Regions from separate parts of the Brevibacterium sp. NPDC056726 genome, predicted to be linked through region 4. Evidence: riboswitches for the same ligand, from Rfam matches in the RefSeq annotation. Region 4 holds a riboswitch; each other region holds the start of a gene.

Region 1 (5,260 bases), on a different contig from region 4:
GTGCGCACCGGCCGCATCGAGGCTGACCTGCCAGTCCGCGGCCGAGGCGAGCGCGCGGGCGAGGAAGTCGAGTCCGCGCTCGACGGCCCCGTGCACCTCCTCGGCACTCAGCGCCTCTCCGCCGTTCGCCCGCCTGAGCACGGCCGCCTCGGCGGTGATCGCAGCCGACAGGGTGCACCCGGTGCCGTGCGTGTTCGGGGTGGAGATCCGGGGGTGGGAGAACTCGGCGATCTCCCCATCAGCGGTGACGAGAATGTCGGCGACGTCCCCGTCCGCGGCGTGACCGCCCTTGAGGAGCACCGCCCGGGCACCCCGGGCGATGAGCTCGCGTGCCTGGTCGCGCATCTGAGCCGGGGTCTGGGCCTCAGCGACATCGTCGCCGAGGAGGAGGGCGGCCTCGGGGAGGTTCGGGGTGATGAGATCGGCGAAGGGCAGGAGACGCTCCCGCACGGCGGCGACCGCATCGACCTCGAGGAGGCGGTGCCCGGACGTCGACACCATGACCGGGTCGACGGTGAAGAACCCGAGATCGGAGGTGCGCGCCCGATCGACGACGAGGTCGACGAGCGACGTCGACCCGAGCATCCCCGTCTTCGTCGCATCGACGGGCATGTCGTTCAGGACACTGTCGAGCTCGGCGACGACGAAGTCCTCATCGATCGGGTAGACGCGGGAGACCCCGTGCGTGTTCTGCGCGACGAGCGCGGTGATCGCCGTGGTCCCCAGCACCCCGAGGGCGGTGAACGTCTTGAGGTCGGCGTGGATGCCCGCCCCGCCCGAGGGGTCGGTGCCGGCGATCGACAGGGTGATCGGTGGCCGCGTGCTCATGCCGCTCCCCCGTCCTCGCCGGCACCCGGCGCGGTCCCGTCGCCGTACGCGGTGAGCAGCTCCCGGGCCGCCCGTTCCGGGTCGGCAGCCCGGCAGATCGCCGAGACGACGCAGAAGCCGAGCAGTCCGCGGCCGCGCAGCTGCGGGACCCGGCTGGCATCGATGCCGCCGATCGCCACCGCCGGCAGACCCGCCTCGGCCGTGAGTTCGCCGAGGCGGTCGGGACCGATCCCGGCCGGTGCGTCGGTCTTCGTCGTCGTGTCGAAGACGGGCCCGATCCCGACGAGGTCGACGGCGCCGGCAGCCCGGGCGGCGGCGAACTCGGCGTCGCTGGCGGCGGAGAGACCGATGAGCGGGTCGGGTCCGACGAGGTCGCGCACCTCGGCGACGGGAGTGTCGGTCTGTCCGACATGGATGTGGACGTCGGCGCCCTCATCGAGGAGGTGCCGGGTGACGGCGACCCGGTCGTTGAGGACAACGGGCACGCGGCGGTCCGTACCCGCCACCGCCTCGGCGACGGCGGCAATGACCTCCCTGGTCAGGGTCAGGAACTCGGTGTCGTCGATGTCCTTGTCGCGGACCTGGACCATGCCGACTCCCCCGCGCACGGCCGCGAGCACGGTCTCGGCGACGGTGCGTCCGGCCTCCCGGCTCTGGGCGGAATCGGTGACGAGGTAGAGGCGGGCGTCGACGCCGGCCAGGCGCTCACTCGTCGCGCTCATGCTCTCGTCACTTCGACCCGTGCCTGACCGATGCGCGCATCGTCGGTGGTGTAGAGGGCGTCGAGGAAGTGTTCGGCATAGCTGCCCGGTCCGGCGGCACCGGCCGCTGCGGCTTCGCCGGCGACGGCGAAGTGGGCGTGGGCGGCGACGACGGCGGTGAACTGTTCGAACGCCGCGAGTCCGGCCGGCCCCGCACCGGAACTCGAACCGGCCGGCGGCACGGCGGCGAGGTAGGCGGAGGTCACGGCACCGAGCGAGCACCCGGTGCCGATGACGAGCGGCATGAACTCATGGCCCCCGTCGACACGGGCGATGTGATCGACGCCGTCGATGTGGGCGACGATCGCGTCGCGTCTGCCCGAGACGGCGACGATCGCCCCACTGGTCCGTGCGAGCTCGGCCGCCGCGGGGAGGACGGCGTCGACCTCGTCGGTGGATTCGACGCCGCGCCCGCCGGCCCCGGCTCCTGCCAGGGCCGCGATCTCCGAGGCGTTGCCGCGGATCGCGGTCGGGCGATCGGCGGCGGCCCGGCGGATGCGGGTGGTGCGGTGGTCGACTGCGCCGATGCTCACCGGGTCGAGCACCCACGGAGTCGAGTCCGCGGTGACGGCTCCGATCGCGGCGTCGGCGGCGAGGAACTGCTGGTTCGTCGCGGTTCCGAAGTTGACGAGCAGACCGCCGGCGAGGTGCGCGAACTGTGCGGCGTCGGCTTCATGGTCGAGCATCGCCGGGGACGCACCGACGGCGAGCAGCACGTTCGCGCTGAACTGCTGCACGACCGTGTTCGTGATGCATTGGATGAGCGGATTCGCCGCGCGCAGACGTGCGTGCGCCGACGACAGATCGATGTCAGTCATGACGATCCCTTCGCTAGCATGGCCCAGATCAGGTTCGATGGGTGTCCTCTCAGCCCGGCGCGACTGCCGCCGGGCACCCCATGTCATTGCCCATGACTGTACCAAAATCGCCGAGGCGGGGGTGAGGTGGGGTCACCCCCTGACCTCGCCCCCGCCTCGGCGCTGGTGGAGCAGACCTCACCCCCTGCCGACGTACCGCTGTCCGCGCCGGCTGACGGCGTCGATGACGACGGCGGTGAGGAGGACGAGGGCGGTGATGATCTGCTGCATATCGGAGTTGAAGCCGATGAGGTAGAGACCGTTGTTGATCGCGCCGACGACGAACGCCCCGAGGACCGCGGCCCACGCCGACCCCCGCCCGCCGAAGAGGGAGGTGCCGCCGATGACGGCCGCGGCGATCGCGTTGAGGAGGTCCTGGGTGCCCACGAGCGTCGACCCGGCGTTCGTCGTCACTCCGGCCTTGACGAAGCCGAAGAGGGCGGCGAGGACCCCGGCGGTCATGAACACGCTGATGCGCACCCACGTCACCCGGATGCCGGCGCGCCGGGCGGCTTCGACCTTGCCGCCGACGGCGTAGATCGAGCGTCCGTAGCGGGTCTTGCGCAGCACGAGGTCGATGATGATCGCGATGACCATCATGAGGAAGAACGGCAGCGCGAGTCCGAAGTCCTGGTTGACGAGGATGAGGAAGCCGAAGACGATCGCCGCGAGGACGACGATGCGCACGATGACGGCCGTCCAGCTCGGGCTGTCGAGGCCTGCGGAGTGCCGACGCAGCTTCGAATGGATGATGCCGGCGGCGAAGCCGATGACGGCGATCGCCCCGAAGACGTAGGCCCAGAACGCCGGGAAGTAGTAGCTGGCGAAGTCGAAGACGAACGTATCGGCCATCGAGAGGTTCTTCTGGGTGCCGAGCACCGTGAGCGTGAGCCCCGTGAACGCGAGCAGACCGGCAAGGGTGACGACGAACGCGGGAATCCCGACGACGGCGAAGAACCAGCCCTGGATCGCCCCGATGACGAGGCCGAGCAGGAGGATGATCGTCACCGCGATCACCGGCGGGACCCCCTGCCGGACGACGAGGACACCGAGCACCGAGGCGGCGAGACCGCCGAGCTGGGCGAGCGAGAGGTCGATCTCGCCGAGGAGGAGGATGAGGTTGATCCCGAGTGCGAGGATCGCCAGGTAGGCGACCTGGGTGGAGAGGTTGACGAGATTCGCCGGTGAGAGGAAGTTGCTGTTCGCCGACTGGAAGACGATGACGATGACGACGAGGGCGAGGATGACGGGGAACGACCCGAGCTGGCCTTCCCGGATCCGGCGGACGAACGTCCGCACGAGCCCCTCGTCGGAGATCCGCTCGTCGGTGATGAGGGAATTGCGGGTCATCGGCGCTCACCCCTCCGCGCGGCCCGCTGGGTCACGACGTTGTCGTTGGCTCCGGTGATCGCGGCGACGAGGACGTCGGTGCGCTCGTCTCCCGGGAAGTCCCCGGCGTCCTTGCCCAGCCGCAGCACGTGGACACGGTCGCACACGGCCTGGACATCGGCCATGTTGTGGCTGACGAGGAGCACCCCGAGGTCACGGTCACGGAGGCGTTCGATGAGGTTGAGCACCTCGGCGGTCTGGGCGACGCCGAGGGCGGCCGTCGGTTCGTCGAGCATGACGAGCGAGGGTTCGCCGAGGAGGGACCGGGCGATCGCCACCGTCTGGCGCTGGCCGCCGGACAGGGCGGCGATCGGCACGCGCACGCTCGGGATCTTCGCGGACAGGCTGCGCAGCAGCTCCCACGACTTCGCCTCCATCGCGACTTCGTCGAGGACGCCGCCGCGGGTGTGCTCGTGACCGAGGAAGAGGTTGGCGACGACGTCGAGGTTCTCGCAGAGTGCGAGATCCTGGAACACCGTGGCCACCCCGGCTCGCTGTGCGTCCTTCGGGGAGGAGAACTTCTGCGGGCGTCCGCCCATGATGAGCTCGCCTCCGTCGGCGGAGTGGACGCCGGCGATGATCTTGATGAGCGTCGACTTGCCGGCGCCGTTGTCGCCGACGAGGCCGACGACCTCGCCGCGGCCGATCGTGAGGTTGATGTCGGTGAGCGCCTGGACGGCGCCGAATCGCTTGTCGATCCCGCGCAGCTGGAGCACGGGCTGGGAAGCAGTGGACTGGGGCGTCTCCGACGCCCGCCCGGAAGCGGGCGTCGGATCGTTCGTCTGTGAGGTCATCGGGCTGGTCGGACCGTCCTACTTGATTCCGGCATCCGTGCACAGCTTCTCATCGATGCCCGAGCAGATGTCGGAGGCCTTGATCTGATCGCCGACGATGTCCTTGATCGTGTCCTTCGTCACGACCTTCGCCTCGACGAAGTCCGTCGGGGTGTCCTTGTACGTCGTGCCGGCCTCGGGCTTCTCCCCGTTGGCCAGTGCGACCGCGGCCTTCGCCGCGTATTCGGCCTGCGGCGGGATCGACTTGTAGATCGTCGCGTACTGCTCGCCCTTGAGGATGTTCTGCAGTCCGTCGACCTCGGCGTCCTGCCCGGTGACGACGGGATCCTGCTTCGCCTTCGTCGTCGCCGCGAGCACCCCGCCGGCGGTGCCGTCATTGGCCGCGTAGATCGCGATCGGCTTCTCACCCCCGCCCTGCAGCTGGCCCTCGACCCACTGGCGGGCATCGTCGGGGTTCCAATCGAGCGTGTCGTGGTTGGCGGCGATGTCGACGCCGGCACCCTTGAGCGTCTCCTCGGCACCGGCCTTGAAGTCCGCGGCGTTGGGGTCCTTCGGGTCGCCGTTGACCATCCACACCGGTCCGGACGTCGGGTCGACGCCCTTGGCCTCGAGTCCGTCGAGGAGGGCCTGA
Region 2 (5,260 bases), on a different contig from region 4:
GATAGCGGGTGGTGCACCACCCGCTATCCGCACTCCGCCGTGATCCACGATGCGGACGGCTGCTGGACACAGGCGGTCGGGGCGGGCGTCAGTGCGCGGACGCGCGTGGGCGAGGGCACGGGCGTGCGCGCGGGAGGTTGTGCGTGTCCATGGGTCGGTGTGTGCGGGGCGGTGTGTGCGGCCGCTCGCCAGCGCCGGTCAGTAGATCCATCCGGGGATGATCATCGCCGGCACTCCGTAGAAGCCGGTGTTGAACATCTCGATGATGAGGAAGTGGACGACGATCGTCGCACACAGGCAGATCACGAGAGTGAGCGCGCTGCGCAGCGCCCAGTGGACTCGCAGGGCGAGACCGATGACGGTGGCGAACGCGGCCCCGGAGACCCACCAGCCGAGCAGCACCGGGATGCAGAAGAGTGCGACGAAGACGGGCAGCGGAATGATCGACCCCGCGTTCCACCACGCCAGCGCGTAGATGCCCACGGTGATCAGCCCCGTCACGAGGACGATGAGGTACGGGGCGAACCAGTCGAACGACGCCCGGAACGAGGGCTCCGCTGACTGGTTCGGAGCATGCGGCGCGGCGGGCTGAGTGGACACAGAGCGACCCTACCAGCGGTGGACGAGCACCGACCCGAGAGTCCGGGAACGAGACGCTGCCCGGGACCACCTCGGCGAGGTGGGAACTTCGCTCCCAGCCCGGGAGCACCGCGGCGAGGTGGGGCACTCCGATCTCACCCCGGCAACCGCCTCGGCGGGGTGAGGCACGCCGACCCCACCCCGCCGACACCCGCTGACCGGACCCCAGCCCAGCCCGGACCTCAGTCCTGCCCGGACCTCAGCCCTGCCCGGACCTCAGCCCTGCCGCGGACCGATCGTCGGTTCGGGCAGATAGACCTCACCGCCGGCGGCGAGGAACTCCCGGCTCTTGGCCTGCATGCCGGCGATCGCGGCCTGCGCCTCGGCGCTGCCGTACGTGTCGCGGATGTCCTGGGAGATGCGCATCGAGCAGAACTTCGGCCCGCACATCGAGCAGAAGTGCGCGGTCTTCGCCGGTTCCGCCGGCAGCGTCTCGTCGTGGAAGGACTCGGCGGTCTCCGGGTCGAGGCCGAGCGCGAACTGGTCGCGCCAGCGGAACTCGAACCGCGCCTTCGACAGCGCATCGTCCCGGGCCGTCGCCCCCGGGTGGCCCTTCGCGACGTCCGCGGCGTGGGCGGCGATCTTGTACGTGATCACCCCCGTCTTGACGTCGTCGAGGTCGGGCAGTCCCAGGTGCTCCTTCGGGGTGACGTAGCAGAGCATCGCCGTGCCGTACCGGGCGATCTCCGTCGCCCCGATCGCCGAGGTGATGTGGTCGTAGCCGGGCGCGATGTCCGTGACGAGCGGACCCAGGGTGTAGAAGGGGGCGCCGTCGCAGAGCTCCTGCTGGCGCTCGACGTTCTCCCGCACGAGATGGAGCGGAATGTGGCCGGGGCCCTCGACCATGACCTGGACGTCGTGCTCCCATGCCCGCTTCGTCAGCTCGGCGAGGGTGTCGAGTTCGGCGAACTGGGCGGCGTCGTTGGCGTCGGCGATCGAGCCGGGGCGCAGCCCGTCGCCGAGGGAGAACGCGACATCGTAGGCCGCGAAGATCTCACAGAGCTCGTCGAAGTGCGTGTAGAGGAAGTTCTCCTCATGGTGGGCCAGGCACCATCCGGCCATGATCGACCCGCCGCGGGAGACCATTCCGGTCACGCGGTCGGCGGTGAGCGGGACGTAGCGCAGCAGCACACCGGCGTGGACGGTCATGTAGTCGACGCCCTGCTCGCACTGTTCGATGACGGTGTCGCGGTAGATCTCCCAGGTCAGCGCCTCGGCGTCGCCGTCGACCTTCTCAAGCGCCTGGTAGATCGGCACGGTGCCGATGGGGATGGGGGAGTTGCGGATGATCCACTCGCGGGTGGTGTGGATGTCGTTGCCCGTCGAGAGGTCCATGAGGGTGTCGGCACCCCACTTCGCGGCCCACTGGAGCTTCTGCACCTCCTCGGCGATCGAGCTCGTCACCGCCGAGTTGCCGATGTTCGCGTTGATCTTGACGAGGAACGCCTTGCCGATGATCATCGGCTCGGATTCGGGGTGGTTGATGTTCGCGGGGATGATCGCGCGCCCGGCAGCGACCTCGGAGCGGACGAGTTCGACGTCGCACTGCTCGCGGATCGCGATGTAGCGCATCTCGGGGGTGATGATGCCCTGCCGGGCGTAGTGCATCTGCGTGACGGTGCGTCCGGGCTTCGCGCGCCGAGGCGTCCGGTCGGGCCCCTGCCACTGCTGGGAGGGTGCGCCGCGGCGGACGGCTGCCCGCCCGTCGTCCTCGATGAGGTGGCCGCGGGCCGCGTAGTCCTCGGTGTCGTCGCGGTCGGCGATCCACTCCGCGCGGTGCGGGGGCAGGCCCTGTTCGGGGACGGCGCCGGGCCCGACGGTGCGGTAGACGTGGACCGGCTCGTTGGGGCGGCCGTTCGTGTCGTCGAGGTCGATGCGGGTGACGGGCACGCGGATGCCGTGCTCACGGTCCTCGACCCAGGCCAGGGAATGGGTGGGGTACTGCTCGAGAGCGAAACCCGCGGGGGTGCTCGCGGAGTTCTCGGCCGGTGCCGTCGGGCGCGGGGCAACGGTGGGACGGGTGGTTTCTGGGGTGGGCGCAGTCATCTGCGATCCTCTCTTCCTCCGCCGGTATCAACCGGATCAGGTTCAACGGTCTCGAGCGGTCTCAGCTCGATCTCAGCCCTCTTCCGAAGGCCCCCGTGGGGTCACACAACGACTATCACGGTGTGGGCGCCGCCACAAAATCACCCGCGGCAGGTGTTCACTGCGCGAGACGGTGGACGCGCGGTCGCCCGATTTGGTGCCTCAGTTTCAGCGTGCCCAAGTGGACGCGCCCCAGTGGGTGTGCCCCGGTGGACGGGCTCCTGCCGACGTGCCTCGGTGGACGTGCCCAGCGGACGCGCCCTGGGGGAAGTACCCCAGTGGGCTCGCCTCGGATTCCTGCGCACGCTGGACGCCTGCGGCATCGTGCCTGCAGGCCTGCTTCCACGCGCATTGTGCGTGCGCGCCCCGCTCGCTGCGTCATCGTGCGTGCAGCATCGCGCCTCGGCGGACGCACTCCCGCGACTTCGCTGACGGGGTGTCTGCGGGCGTGCGCCGGTGCTCGTCCTCGGGGTGCTCGTTCAACGGCGAGCGTGAATATCGCCGCCTCGGCGAATCTGCCGGCGCTCGTTCAACACGGAGCGTGAATATCGCGTCTTTGGGGACGCGATATTCACGCTTCGTGTTGAGTGAGACTCAGGGGTGAGTGAGGCTCAGGGGTGAACGAGGCGCTGCGTTGAACGAGCAAGCGCTCGCCCCCTGTGTCGGCTCCCGCAGGCGCGGCGCCTCACGCCCCCTGGAGGAACGTTTTCGCGACCGCGCCGAGCGCGACGACGTCGCTGATCGCGCACATCTCCCGCGCCGAGTGCATCGAGTAGAGCGCCGGTCCCACATCGACCGTCGTCATGCCCATGCGGGTGGCCGTCAGCGGTCCGATCGTCGACCCGCACGGCACCGAGTTGTTCGAGACGAAGTCCTGGTACTCGACCCCGGCGGCTGCACAGGCGCGGGCCCACGTCGCCGTGCCGACGGCATCGGTGGCATACCGCTGCTGGGCGTTGAGTTTGAGCAGGGGCCCCGCACCCAGGCGCGGACGCACGTGCGGATCGTGGCGTTCGGGGTAGTTCGGGTGGGCGGCGTGTCCGGCGTCGGAGGACACGCACACCGAGGCGGCCAGTGCGGCGAGGTAGTCACTGCGGTTCGCCTCGGGGAAGAGGGCGGCGACGATCCGCTCGGTGACGTCGGAGAGGAACGGCCCGCTCGCGCCCGAGCGCGAGTTCGACCCCACCTCCTCATGGTCGAACCCGGCGAACAGGGCCACCGCATCGAGCGCCTCGGCGTCGAGGGACGTCATCGCGGTCACCCCGGCGTGGACGGAGAGGAGGTTGTCGAGTCTCGGGGAGGCGAAGAACTCGTCCGCGGCGCCGAAGAGCGCGGGCTCCTGCGCGGGGATCGTGTAGACGTCGTGGCCGACGATGAGTTCGGGGTCGACGCCGGCGGAGGCGGCGAGGATCTCGAGGACATCGGCCTCGGCGAGGTCGGCGAGACCGACGATCGGGGTCGTGTGCCGCTGCTTGTCGAGGGTGAGGCCCTCGTTGACCTGCCGGTCGAGATGGATCGCGAGCTGCGGGATGCGTGCGATCGCCGGCGTGTGCGCGAGGACGACGCTGCCGTCGGCGAGGCTGAGGCGCCCGGCGAGGGCGAGCTCCCGATCGAGCCACGAGTTGAGCAGCGGCCCGCCGTAGATCTCGACACCGAACTGGCGCACGCCTTCGGCGACGAACTCGTCACCGGGCTTGAGTTTGAACGCCGGCGAATCGGTGTGGGAGCCGAAGACCCGGAACGGGGGCACCGCCGAGGCGGTCGACCCGTTCGCGGTCGAATCGGCTTCCGCTGCGTCAATCCGCCCTGTCGGGGCCATCCAGGCGATGATCGCGCCGTCGCGGATGACGTAGTACCCGTGGCCGACCTCAAGGGTCCACGGCTGACGTTCGTCGAGTCGGGTGAACCCGGCGGCGTCGAAGCGCTCGGCCGCTGCGGCAGTGGCATGATAGGAGCTGGGAGAGGCCGTGACGAAAGCGGAGAGGTCGGCTGCGACCTGCGCGTTTGCTGTCTGATCCGTGGATGGAGTGCTCATCTGAACAGCCTATCCTTTGGGGTAGCTTCGACCACAGGGGCCGAAGCGCCAGCGGTCGCCCGAAGCGGACGATCAGCGGTCGTCCGACGTGGATGGTCAGCGGTCTCCCGCACCGGGCGGGCCGGCGGTCGTCCGACATGGACGGTCAGCGGTCGTCCGAACCGGGCGGGCCGGCGGTCGCCGAACGTCGACGGCCGGCGCGGACGAGCGTGCAACGACGAGTGAGAATGCGAGGAGTGTTCGACGTGAACCAATTCGTGGCCGAGTGGAATACGTGGCGGGACTCGCGGAACTCCTCGTTGGCGACGCCCTTCGGGTGGCTCAGCGTCGTCGGGCTCCACTGGCTCGACGAGGAGTCGACGTGGCCGGGAGCGCCGGGAACGTTCACCGTCGACGACGACGGCTGGGTCACCCTCGCGCTCGATCCCGGCACGAAGGCCGGCCCTGCGGCCGCGACCTTCGATCTGCTCAGTGCCCCCACCGAGGCGGCTCCCACCTCCC
Region 3 (5,260 bases), on a different contig from region 4:
GCTGTTGCCGAGCCCACGGCAGCTGCGGTCGGGCCACAGGGGTGTGTCCCGACCGCAGAGCGCGCCCGGCTCATGCGCTCCGGTCGAACTCGCCTGCTCGCAGCTGCACGAGAGTGAGATCGAGCAGCGGGGTCGGCACGCCGAGGTCGCGCGCCGTCGTCTGGAGATGACCGAGGATGTGCTCGGTCTCGTTCGGCAGTCCGGCCGTGACGTCCCGGTAGAGCGAGGAGGTGAAGGCGGAGCCCTCGGCGGTGAGCATCGAGAGAGTGGCAGCCCTGGCCCGCGCGGACACCGGGTGGCCGGCGGCCATGGCGACGGCTTCGAGTTCGTCGATGATCCCCACGACGTGGGGTTCGCCGCCGGCGGCCATGATCGCGCCGACCGGTGCCCGGAAGAGGCACGTGACGACACCGGCCGCGGCGATGAACACCCATTTCTCCCACAGGGCGTCGTCGATGCCGTCGATGACCTGCAGCCGGAAGCCGGGGACGTCGAGCGCGTCGACGACCGCGGGTGGGACCTCTCCCCCGCCGAGGCGGCCGATCGTCATCGTCGCGAGATCCGTCATCTGGACGATGTCGGCTCCGCGCATCGTGCCGACGATCTTGACGAGCCCACCGAGCACCTGTCCGGGGAACTCCGCCTCGAGGCGGCCGATCTGCGCCATCCCGTTGAGGAACGGGATGATGAGGGTCTGGGGTCCGACGGCCGGTCGGAGGTCGGCGATGATCGATTCGAGGGCACCGGCCTTGACGGCGACGAGGACGAGGTCGACCGGGGTCGGGTCGGCCGCGAGCTCCTCCGCCGTCGTCACGGTCACCGGGTTCGTCCGGTCCTCGTCTGGGGCGATGAATCGCAGACCGTTCTCTCTCAGGGCCTCGGCGCGTGCGGGCCTGACGAGGAAGGTGACGTCGCGTCCGGCTTCGACGAGGCGGGTGCCGAAGGCGCCGCCGGTCGCGCCGGCTCCGGCGATGAGGATTGTCACAGGGTGCCGTCCTTCGGGGTCGTGCCGGTGGTCGTGCCGGTGGTCGTGTCGGGGTCAGCGGAAGTCAGCTGCGCGCGCAGCCGAGCGGCCGCCTCGGCGGGGTCGGGCGCCTCGGTGATCGCGCGGACGACGACGATGCGCGTCGCCCCGGTCTCCTGCACTGACCGGAGACGATCACCGGCGGAGATCCCGCCGATCGCGAACCACGGCTTCGCCGTTCTCCCGCTCACCGCCGCGAGCGGTTCGAGTCCGGCCGCCGGGCGACCGGGCTTCGTCGGGGTCTCCCACACGGGGCCGAGGCAGAAGTAGTCGATCTCCGGGTCGGCGGCGGCGGCGAGCGCCTGCTCGACCGAATGCGTCGACCGGCCGAGGATGACGTCGTCGCCGAGCACCGTGCGGGCCTGCGCGCTCGTCAGGTCGCCCTGCCCGACATGGAAGACGTCCGCGCCGACGAGGAGGGCGACGTCGGCGCGGTCGTTGACGGAGAAGAGCTTCCCGTGCCGGTGGGCGGCCTCGCGGAGGATCTCGAGGGCGGCGATCTCCTCCCTGGCCTCCAGGCCCATGTCGCGGAGCTGGATGATGTCGACGCCCCCGGCGTAGGCGGCGTCGAGGAACTCACCGAGGTCGCCCTGCTGCGTGCGGGCGTCGGTGCAGAGGTAGAGCCGGGCGGAGGCGAGCGCACGGGTCCGCGCGGCGTCCCGGCCGGTGGAGTCGCGGTCGGCCGGGTGGCCCGCGTTCTCGGTCACGGGGTCTTGCACTGCGGGAGACGTTGGCATCGTGGGAACCATGCTCCTAGAGTAGAGGAGTTCGCGGGAGCCTCGCAGGGAGGCTGAGAGGGCTTCGTGCCGACCGTCCTACCTGATGCGGGTCATGCCGCCGGAGGGAGAATCGCATGGACGTCATCGTCGTCGGCGCCGGGATCATCGGCCTGGCCGCGGCGTGGGAGCTGCACCGGCGCGGGGCGGCCGTCACCGTCATCGATCCGCATCCGGGCGCGGGCGCCACCGCGGCCGCGGCCGGGATGATCGCCCCTGCCGCCGAGATCGCGTGGGGCCAGACTCCGCTGTTTCCGCTCATGCGCGTCTCCGCCGACCTCTACCCGGACTTCACTGCGGCACTGACCCGGGAATCGGGGGCCGACCTCGGGGAGACGGCGACCGCCACACTCGTCTGCGCCGGTGACCGCGCGGATCTCACGGCCCTGCGCGAACTCAGCGCCCTCCAGTCCGCGGCCGGTTCCGACCTCGACCTGCTCACCGGATCCCGCGCCCGCGATCTCGAACCCGCCCTGGCCCCCGGTGTGTGCGGGGCCGTCCTCATTCCCGGCGATCATGCGATCGATCCCCGGCGGGTGACGCGCGCGCTGCTCACCGTCCTCGGCGACCGCGTCATCGAGGACCGGGTGACGGGACTGGTCGGCGATGAGGGATCACCGACCGGTGCCCCGGCCCGGACGACCGGAGTCGAGCTCGCCTCGGGGCGTCGGCTGCACGCCGATCAGGTCGTGCTCGCCGCAGGCATGGCGCACAATGCGATCGCCGGCGCTCCCGAGCTGCCGCTGCGGGCCGTCCACGGCGACGTCATCCGCCTCCGCTCGGATCCCGGCGCTCCCCCGCTGCTCACCCGGACGATCCGGGGACTCGTCGCCGGTCGGCCCGTCTACGTCGTGCCGCGGCCCGATGGGGAGCTCGTCCTCGGGGCGACCTCCCGGGAGGACGGCCAGGCGGGCATCCTCGCCGAGGGCGTCCACCGTCTCCTCCACGACGCCGAACGCCTCGTGCCCGGGCTCCTCGGATGTGAGATCACGGAGATCACGGCACGGGCCCGGCCCGGCTCGCCCGACGACCTCCCTCTCCTCGGTCGCACTGACCCCGGTCTCGTCGTCTCCACCGGGTACTTCCGCCACGGGGTTCTCCTCGCACCGTTCGGCGCCCGCCTCGGCGCGGATCTCGTCGTCGGCGCGGACTCCGCGTGGCTGCCCGTCGGTGCGCGCGAGGCCGTGGCACCGGAACGGTTCGAGTCCGACCACTCGCCATCATCACCGCAGTCACCTGGTGCACCACTGCTGACAGCAAGGAAGGGATCATGACCATCACTCTCAACGGCGACCGCCGGGACATCACCGCGGGCACGACCGCCCGCACCCTCGTCGAGGACATCACCGGACGGCAGCTGAGCGAAGACGGCACCCCGGTCGACGGCGGCCGCATCGGGGTGGCCCTCGCCGTCGACGGTGAAGTCGTGCGCCGCGGGCTGTGGGCCGGCTTCACCATCACCGACGGCCACACCGTCGACATCGTCACCGCAGTCCAGGGAGGCTGACATGAGCTGGACCATCGACACCGTCACCTTCGACTCCCACCTCGTCATGGGCACCGGTGGGGCGAGCACCCTGCGCATCCTCGAGGACGCCCTGACCGCCTCGGCGACAGAGCTGACGACGGTCGCGATCCGCCGCTTCGACGCCGAGGCCAGGGATTCGGTGTTCGCGCTCCTCGAGCGGCTGGGCATCCGCTCACTGCCGAACACGGCCGGGTGCTACACCGCCCGCGATGCCGTGCTCACCGCGCAGCTGGCCCGGGAGGCGCTCGAGACGAACTGGGTCAAACTCGAGGTCATCGCCGACGAGGACACCCTCCTGCCCGACCCCGTCGAACTCTTCCGCGCCACCGAGGAGCTCGTCCTCGACGGCTTCACGGTCTTCGCCTACACGAACGACGATCCCGCGCTGGCGAAGCGGCTCGAGGACGCCGGGGTCGCCGCGGTCATGCCCGCCGGCGCCCCGATCGGTTCGGGCCTGGGCATCCTCAACCCGCACAACATCGAGACGATCGTCTCCCGCGCCCAGGTGCCCGTCATCCTCGACGCGGGCATCGGCACCGCCTCGGACGCCGCCCTGGCCATGGAGCTCGGGTGCACCGCGGTGCTGCTCGCCTCCGCCGTCACCCGCGCTCACGACGCCCCGGCGATGGCGCAGGCGATGCGGCTCGCCGTCGACGCCGGTCGCCTGGCGGCCGGGGCGGGACGGATCCCCAAACGCCCGCTCGCGCTCGCATCGTCGCCCGACGACGGGCGGGTCACCGCGGAGTCCGCCCGCACGACCTCGGTCGAGAACCTGGTGATGGGGCCGTGAGACCGCTCGTCGAACCCGGACCCGAGCTCAGCCCCGCGGAGATCGCACGCTACTCCCGGCACCTCAGCCTGCCCGATGTCGGGGTGACCGGTCAGCGCCGCCTGCGCGCGGCGAAGATCCTCGTCATCGGCGCCGGCGGTCTCGGCGCCCCGGTCCTCCAGTACCTCGGGGCGGCCGGGATCGGGCAGCTGACCGTCATCGACGACGATGTCGTCGACGTGTCGAACCTGCAGCGCCAGATCCTCCACCGGGACGCCGATGTCGGCCGTCCCAAGGTCGAATCCGCGCGCGATGCCCTCCTCCGGCTCGATCCCGGCCTCACCGTCGAGACGGTTGCCGAGCGCCTGAGCCCGGACAACGCCCTCGAACTCTTCGCCGCCCACGACCTCGTCATCGACGGGGCGGACAACTTCGCGACCCGCTACCTGTCCAACGACGCCGCCGAACTCACCGGCACACCGCTGGTGTGGGGGACGATCTTCCGCTTCGAGGGGCAGGTGAGCACGTTCGCCCCCGGTCACGGTCCGATGCTGCGTGACCTCTTCCCCGACATCCCCGACGCCGATTCCGTGCCGAGCTGTGCCGAGGGCGGGGTGCTCGGGGTGCTCTGCGGGCTCGTCGGGTCGCTCATGGCCGCCGAGGCGATCAAGCTCATCTGCGGCATCGGCGATCCCCTGCTCGGCCGCCTGCTGCGGGTCGATGCGTTGAGCACGAGCTTCACGACGCTGCGCTTCTCGCCCGACCCGGACCGCCCCGCCGTCACCGATCTCGCCGAGGTGGCCCTCGCGTGTGCGGCACCGGCGGTGGGGGCTCCGGCTCCGGCCGGGGTGGCGGAGGTCACGGCCGACGAGGTCCGCGCGCTCACCTCGGCGCCGGTGATCGTCGATGTCCGGGAGGCGTGGGAGCGGGAGCTCGAGGCGATTCCCGGCAGCGTGCACGTCCCCCTCGACGTCGTCGTCGACCGCGGGTGGCCGTCCCTCGCCGAGGCGGTCGGCCCGGCCACCGACATCGTCGTCCACTGCAGGTCGGGGGTGCGGTCGGCTCGCGCCGTCTCGGCAGTGAGCAGCGAAGCGCCGTCGGATGTCCGCATCCGGTCATTGGCCGGAGGCATCGAGGCGTGGACGGCGACGGAGTCTACGCCA
Region 4 (5,260 bases):
CGAGGGCATCCGAGAGGTCCCTGGGATCGATCGTCGAGGCGAGGACGACGAGCGGGATCGCCAGTGCCAGGGCGCGCACGAAGATCGCCGCAGCCGACTCCAGCGACCCGGTCGTCATGAGGATCGGACCGACGTCGACGACGGTGGCGCCCGTCTTCTCGGCGAGGATCGCCGTGCCCCACGCGGCGAGGAGCGCGCCGACCGGCAGGAACCACAGCCGTCTGAGCGCCGCCTTGAGGTCGAGGCCGGTCAGCGGCAGGGCGAGGAGTGAGAAGCCGAGGATGATCCCCGCGGAGACGACGTCGATGCTCAGCAGAGCTCCGACCATGAGGATGAGCGCGACAGCGATCTTCGTCAGCGGGTTGCAGCGCACGAGCGCCGTGCGGCGCACCACCGGGATGAGCTGACCCGGATCCTCGACGGTGACGCGCTCACGAGTCAGGGTCGTCCGCTCACTCAACGCGCTCACCCCGCAGAGGCTGCGCCGACGTGCCGAGGGTGAAGCGGCGGGCTCCAATCGCGTCGAGGAAGTCGAGGTCGTGGCTGACGGCGATGACCGCGCTGCCGTGGTCGAGGACGTCGAGGAACAGTGCGACGAGTCCCGCCCACGTCAGCGCGTCCTGCCCGAACGTCGGCTCATCGACGATGAGGACCTGGGGGCGCGGAGCGATCATCGCCGCCACCGACAGGCGACGCTTCTCCCCGCCGGAGAGACCCTGCGGGTGGGCCTCGGCGATGTCGGACAGTCCCAGCGTCTCCAGCAGGTCGGTCACCCGAGCGTCGACCTCGGCCGCCGACCAGCCGGCCAGTCGCGGACCGAGGGCGAGCTCCTCGGCGACGCTGGGTTTGAGGAACTGATGCTCGGGTTCCTGGAAGACCATGCCGATGCGCGGGGCGAGGAACTTCGAGGGCCAGGTGTACGGCCGCGCCTCCTTCGCCCCGGCGGCAAGCGGCCCCGCTGCGCGCACCTCACCGGAGAACTCGGGGATGAGGCCGGCCAGGGTCAGCGCTGTCGTCGACTTCCCGGCCCCGTTGGCGCCGACGATGCCGAGCGCCTCACCCGCCCGCACCTCGAGGTCGAGATCGGTCGCTGCGGGCACGGCTGCCCGCGGCCGGGCGACGCCCAGGCGCTCGCCGACGAGCACGGGGGACCCGAGTCGGTCCTGCGCTCCAGTTCTGCCCGGCATCGTCCAGCGGTCGGGGGCGGTGCGGGACCCGGATTCGGGCAGCCAGATCCCGGTGGTCCTGAGCACCTCGGCGAGTGCGGGGTCACCGAAGACCTCGTCCGGGGTGCCGTGGGCGACGACGCCTGTGCGGCCGAGGACGATGACGGTGTCGACCTCGTCGCTCCACAGGCTCACCCGGTGCTCGACGACGATCATCGTCGCCGCAGTGGACTCCTGGACCGTGAGGACGGCATCGCGGACCGCCCTCGCCGAGGCGGGGTCGATGTTGGCCGTCGGCTCGTCGAGGACGATCACCTCGGGTGCCATCGCGTGGATCCCGGCGAGCGCGAGGCGCTGCTTCTGGCCCCCGGACAGCGCCGCCGTCGGGTGGGACTGGGGAAGGTCGAGGCCCATGGCGGCCAGGGAGGCGTCGATCCGCGCGTCGACCACCTCGGCGGGCAGACCGAGGTTCTCCATTCCGAACGCGACATCGTCACCGATGCGGGAGAAGATCACCTGCGAATCGGGGTCCTGGAGGACGAGCCCGGTGACGCCTCGGCGGGGGTCGGGTGGGGCGTCGCCGACGAGGAGATCACCGGCTGACTCCCCGGCCTCAGTGGGAAGGACCCCGGCGATCGCATGGAGGAGCGTCGACTTACCCGCCCCCGACGGCCCCAAGAGGAGAACCTTCTCACCTGGGGCGATGTCGAGGTCGACGGGGCCGACGGCGAGGCTGTCCCGATCGGCGTGCCGCCACGAGTATCCGTGGGCGCGGATCGGCAGGCCCATCAGCGCACGCGGCCGGAGGCGAAGGAGCTCAGCGCCCCGGTCTTCGCGATCGCGCGGTAGGCGTACCAGGCGCCGATGCCGGAGATGACGACGCCGGAGATCATCGCGCACACCGCGTAGGCGAGCTGGAAGTCGAACTGCCATTCGGCGTTGTAGAGGATGTTCTCGCTCACGGCCATGAAGGTCGCGGCGACGAGTCCGGACAGCGCGGTCACCCACAGGGTGAACTTCCGGTAGCCGAAGGCGGCGAAGACGAGTTCGGCGCCGAGGCCCTGGAGGAAGCCCGACAGCAGCACGGTCGCCCCGAAGTGGGAGCCGAGGACGCCTTCGACGGCGGCGGCGAGGAGTTCGCACAGCAGCGCGGCTCCGGGTTTGCGGATGATCGCCCCGGCGAGCGGACCGGCGAGCACCCAGAGGCCGGCGATGAGGCCGATCGAGGGCGGGAAGGCCTGGAAGGCGAGCTCGATGCCCTTCCAGCTGGCGGCGAGCACCCAGAAGATCAGGCCCACGGCGATGCCGAGGACCGCGGTGACGACGTAGTCGACGACCCGCCACTTCTTCGTCGGCGGGGCCTGGGTGAATGCCGGTGCCGTCGTCGAGCGGGAACCGGGCGTGGTCGTGTTCGGCATAGCGCCTCCTCGTGTCTCAAGGAGGGGTAGAAGAGTCTCGACTTCCTTCGGCGGTGCTAGCCGCATCAGGTTCGAGGGTCTGCAGCGTCATCTGCACTCTCAGCGCCCTTGGCGGCGCTCCCCTGTCGTGTGCGCTCCACTGTACAACACCTGACGATCCCCGGCACCGCACGTCCGCGGGGCCGGGGATCTGGTGCGAACGGGACTCAGGCCGGAACGACCATGACCGGACCCTCGGCATGGTGGAGGACCCCGCGGGAGACCGATCCGAGCAGCGCGGACTTCACGGCCCCGCGGCCCCGGGTGCCGAGGACGGTGAGCTGCGCGGTCTTCGTCGCCGCGGACAGCAGCGCGGTGGCATCGCCGATGAGCGCCGAGGTGGACACCTGGAGCCCGGGGAACTGACTGCGCAGCTCTTCGGCGTCCTTGTCGAGTTCGGCTTCGATCTGCTGCTGCCGGCGGTCGGCGACGTCACCGCCGAGTTCGAGCTCCGGGTACCAGTAGAGCCATTCCTCCCCGGCCGGCAGCACCGTGACGATCTCGAGGTCGGCGTTGCGCGAAGCGGCCGCCTCGGCGGCGGTGAACATCGCGATCCGCGCGCCCTCGGACCCGTCGACGGCGACGACTACCGGGCCGGTCGTGTCCCCGCGGTGCGCCGAATGGCGGGGGACGACGATCGTCGGGCAGTGGGCGTGCGGCGGCAGCGCGGTCGAGACCGACCCGAGCATGCGGCCCATGAAGCCGCCGCGTCCACGCGCCCCGACGATGATGACATCGGCGTTGGCGCTGAGGTTGACGAGCACACCGGCGGCGTCACCGGATTCGACGGCGTACGTCACCGGTCCGGGATGATCGGCGAGGAGTTCGGCCGCCTCGGCGAGGGTCTTCTCCGCTGCCCGCATCGCGGCTTCGTCCTCGGGTTCGGACGGGATCGAGGCCATGTTCGGGTAGATCATCAGGGGCATCGTGAAGGCCGTGACGACGGTGAGGGGAACGTCTCGGTGCAGCGCCTCGGCGGCACCGTAGCGCAGGGCAAGGGCTGCGAGCTCGGATCCGTCGAAGCCGACGAGGACGCCGAGGTTGTCGGTGAGTCCGGAATCGGAGGCGCGGGTGTCGGTCGGGCGGGCCTCGGCCGGGTTCGCGGCGGACGAGCGGGAGTCAGCAGTCATGGCAGTCCTTCCATCGGGGCCTGACCAACCCTGACGGGGACGACGGCCCCGAAAACCGTGTGCCGTCCTCGTCGCCCTCAGTGTACCCAAGTGTTTTCTACAACGTGTAGAAGACCGCGAGGCGGACGGATTCCTCTCGCGTGCGGCGCGTGCCCACGGCCTCGGCGCGTGCTCACGGCCTGCGCCAGGGGGAGGGGTGCGTCAGACGGCGAAGCCGAGGTAGCTCAGGGCTGAGCGGATGATGTGCTCCTGGCCGTGGGAGAGCTCGGCGACGATGTCGGAGCGCAGCGCCTCGGTGGGGGTGAGCCAGTCGAGGCTGAGCGCATCGGCGCGCGGGGTGCATTCGCCGCGGACCTCCATGACGAAGCACATCGAGATCGCGTGCTGGCGCGGGTCGTGGAGGAGCGAGGTGCCCTCGGTGGGGAAGTACTCGGCGATGTGGAACGGGGCGATGGCCGGCGGGACGACGGGCAGCGCCATCGGGCCGAGGTCGTTCTCGGCATGCCGGAGCAGGGCCTGGCGGATGCTCTCGTGGTAGCGGATGCGTCCGCCGACGACCTCGCGACCCAGGGTGCCGTCGTCGAGGCGGCGCAGCAGGAGGCCGATCTCCTCGACATCGCCGGCCTCTCCGACGCGGACGGGGATGGCATTGACATAGGGGATGGGGAGACGGCGACGAAGCTGGGCGAACTCGTTGTCGTCGAACCAGTTCTCGTCGAAGTCGAGGGCAGTGCGGGTCATATCCCGATTGTGTCACAGTTCACCTCGACGGACGGGTGGGAGGAGGGGGGTCGAGGCGGCTCATGCCGGTCGGGTAAAGTATCTTGATGTCAAGATAAAACTCCGGCCGGGCCGCAGCGTCGCAGTGACGTGGCCTACAGTTGAGTCAACCACTCTCCGGCCAGCGGCGGTCGTGACATGGCCCGCAGCGGTCAACGACGATTGAAGGGATTGTCCATGATTGATCATGAGGTCCGTACCCACAAGAGCTCAGAGAACCTGGCTCGTGAGGATCAGCTCGCCTGGAAGATCGCCGAGGTCGCCTCCGACCCGACGCCCGTCGATCCCGAGGTCACCGAGATGGTGATCAACCGCGTCATCGACAACGCCGCCGTCGCGGCCGCCTCGGTGAACCGTTCGGCCCCCACCCACGCCCGCGAGCAGGCACAGGCGCACCCCTTCACCCCGGGTGCGACGATCTTCGGACTTCCCCTCGCCGAGCGCTTCTCCCCGGAGTGGGCGGCCTGGGCCAACGGCGTGGCCGTGCGCGAACTCGACTTCCACGACACCTTCCTCGCCGCCGAGTACTCCCATCCCGGTGACAACATCCCGCCGATCCTCGCCGTCGCCCAGCACATGGGCATCGGGGGAGCGGACCTCATCAACGGCATCGCCACCGGGTACGAGATCCAGGTCGACCTCGTCAAGGGCATGAGCCTGCACCAGCACAAGATCGACCATGTCGCCCACCTCGGCCCCTCGGCCGCGGCCGGCATCGGGGCGATGC

The links. Region 4 has a riboswitch for thiamine pyrophosphate ahead of ACFQ91_RS07990 (ECF transporter S component). Riboswitches for the same ligand answer to the same signal wherever they lie in the genome.
Region 1: another riboswitch for thiamine pyrophosphate. It lies ahead of thiM (hydroxyethylthiazole kinase); the one in region 4 lies ahead of ACFQ91_RS07990 (ECF transporter S component).
Region 2: another riboswitch for thiamine pyrophosphate. It lies ahead of thiC (phosphomethylpyrimidine synthase ThiC); the one in region 4 lies ahead of ACFQ91_RS07990 (ECF transporter S component).
Region 3: another riboswitch for thiamine pyrophosphate. It lies ahead of thiO (glycine oxidase ThiO); the one in region 4 lies ahead of ACFQ91_RS07990 (ECF transporter S component).

The regions. Positions count from the first base shown of each region.
Region 1 is NZ_JBHTYZ010000001.1:92,265-97,524, forward strand. It holds gene thiD (bifunctional hydroxymethylpyrimidine kinase/phosphomethylpyrimidine kinase) at 1-828, opposite strand, end outside; gene thiE (thiamine phosphate synthase) at 825-1,550, opposite strand; gene thiM (hydroxyethylthiazole kinase) at 1,547-2,407, opposite strand; TPP riboswitch at 2,395-2,498, opposite strand; gene ACFQ91_RS00445 (sugar ABC transporter permease) at 2,585-3,796, opposite strand; gene ACFQ91_RS00450 (ATP-binding cassette domain-containing protein) at 3,793-4,629, opposite strand; gene ACFQ91_RS00455 (substrate-binding domain-containing protein) at 4,648-5,260, opposite strand, start outside.
Region 2 is NZ_JBHTYZ010000006.1:161,785-167,044, reverse strand. It holds gene ACFQ91_RS13790 (hypothetical protein) at 199-600, opposite strand; gene thiC (phosphomethylpyrimidine synthase ThiC) at 856-2,685, opposite strand; TPP riboswitch at 2,682-2,792, opposite strand; gene ACFQ91_RS13780 (M18 family aminopeptidase) at 3,410-4,759, opposite strand; gene ACFQ91_RS13775 (DUF1684 domain-containing protein) at 5,005-5,260, shown strand, end outside.
Region 3 is NZ_JBHTYZ010000002.1:314,069-319,328, reverse strand. It holds gene ACFQ91_RS04945 (DedA family protein) at 1-117, shown strand, start outside; gene ACFQ91_RS04940 (ketopantoate reductase family protein) at 71-985, opposite strand; gene thiE (thiamine phosphate synthase) at 982-1,761, opposite strand; TPP riboswitch at 1,785-1,887, shown strand; gene thiO (glycine oxidase ThiO) at 1,878-3,074, shown strand; gene thiS (sulfur carrier protein ThiS) at 3,071-3,307, shown strand; gene ACFQ91_RS04920 (thiazole synthase) at 3,309-4,118, shown strand; gene moeB (molybdopterin-synthase adenylyltransferase MoeB) at 4,115-5,260, shown strand, end outside; gene ACFQ91_RS04910 (SRPBCC family protein) at 5,253-5,260, opposite strand, start outside.
Region 4 is NZ_JBHTYZ010000003.1:370,318-375,577, forward strand. It holds gene ACFQ91_RS07980 (energy-coupling factor transporter transmembrane protein EcfT) at 1-469, opposite strand, end outside; gene ACFQ91_RS07985 (ABC transporter ATP-binding protein) at 453-1,955, opposite strand; gene ACFQ91_RS07990 (ECF transporter S component) at 1,955-2,584, opposite strand; TPP riboswitch at 2,610-2,718, opposite strand; gene ACFQ91_RS07995 (universal stress protein) at 2,791-3,753, opposite strand; gene ACFQ91_RS08000 (DUF4916 domain-containing protein) at 3,955-4,494, opposite strand; gene ACFQ91_RS08005 (MmgE/PrpD family protein) at 4,711-5,260, shown strand, end outside.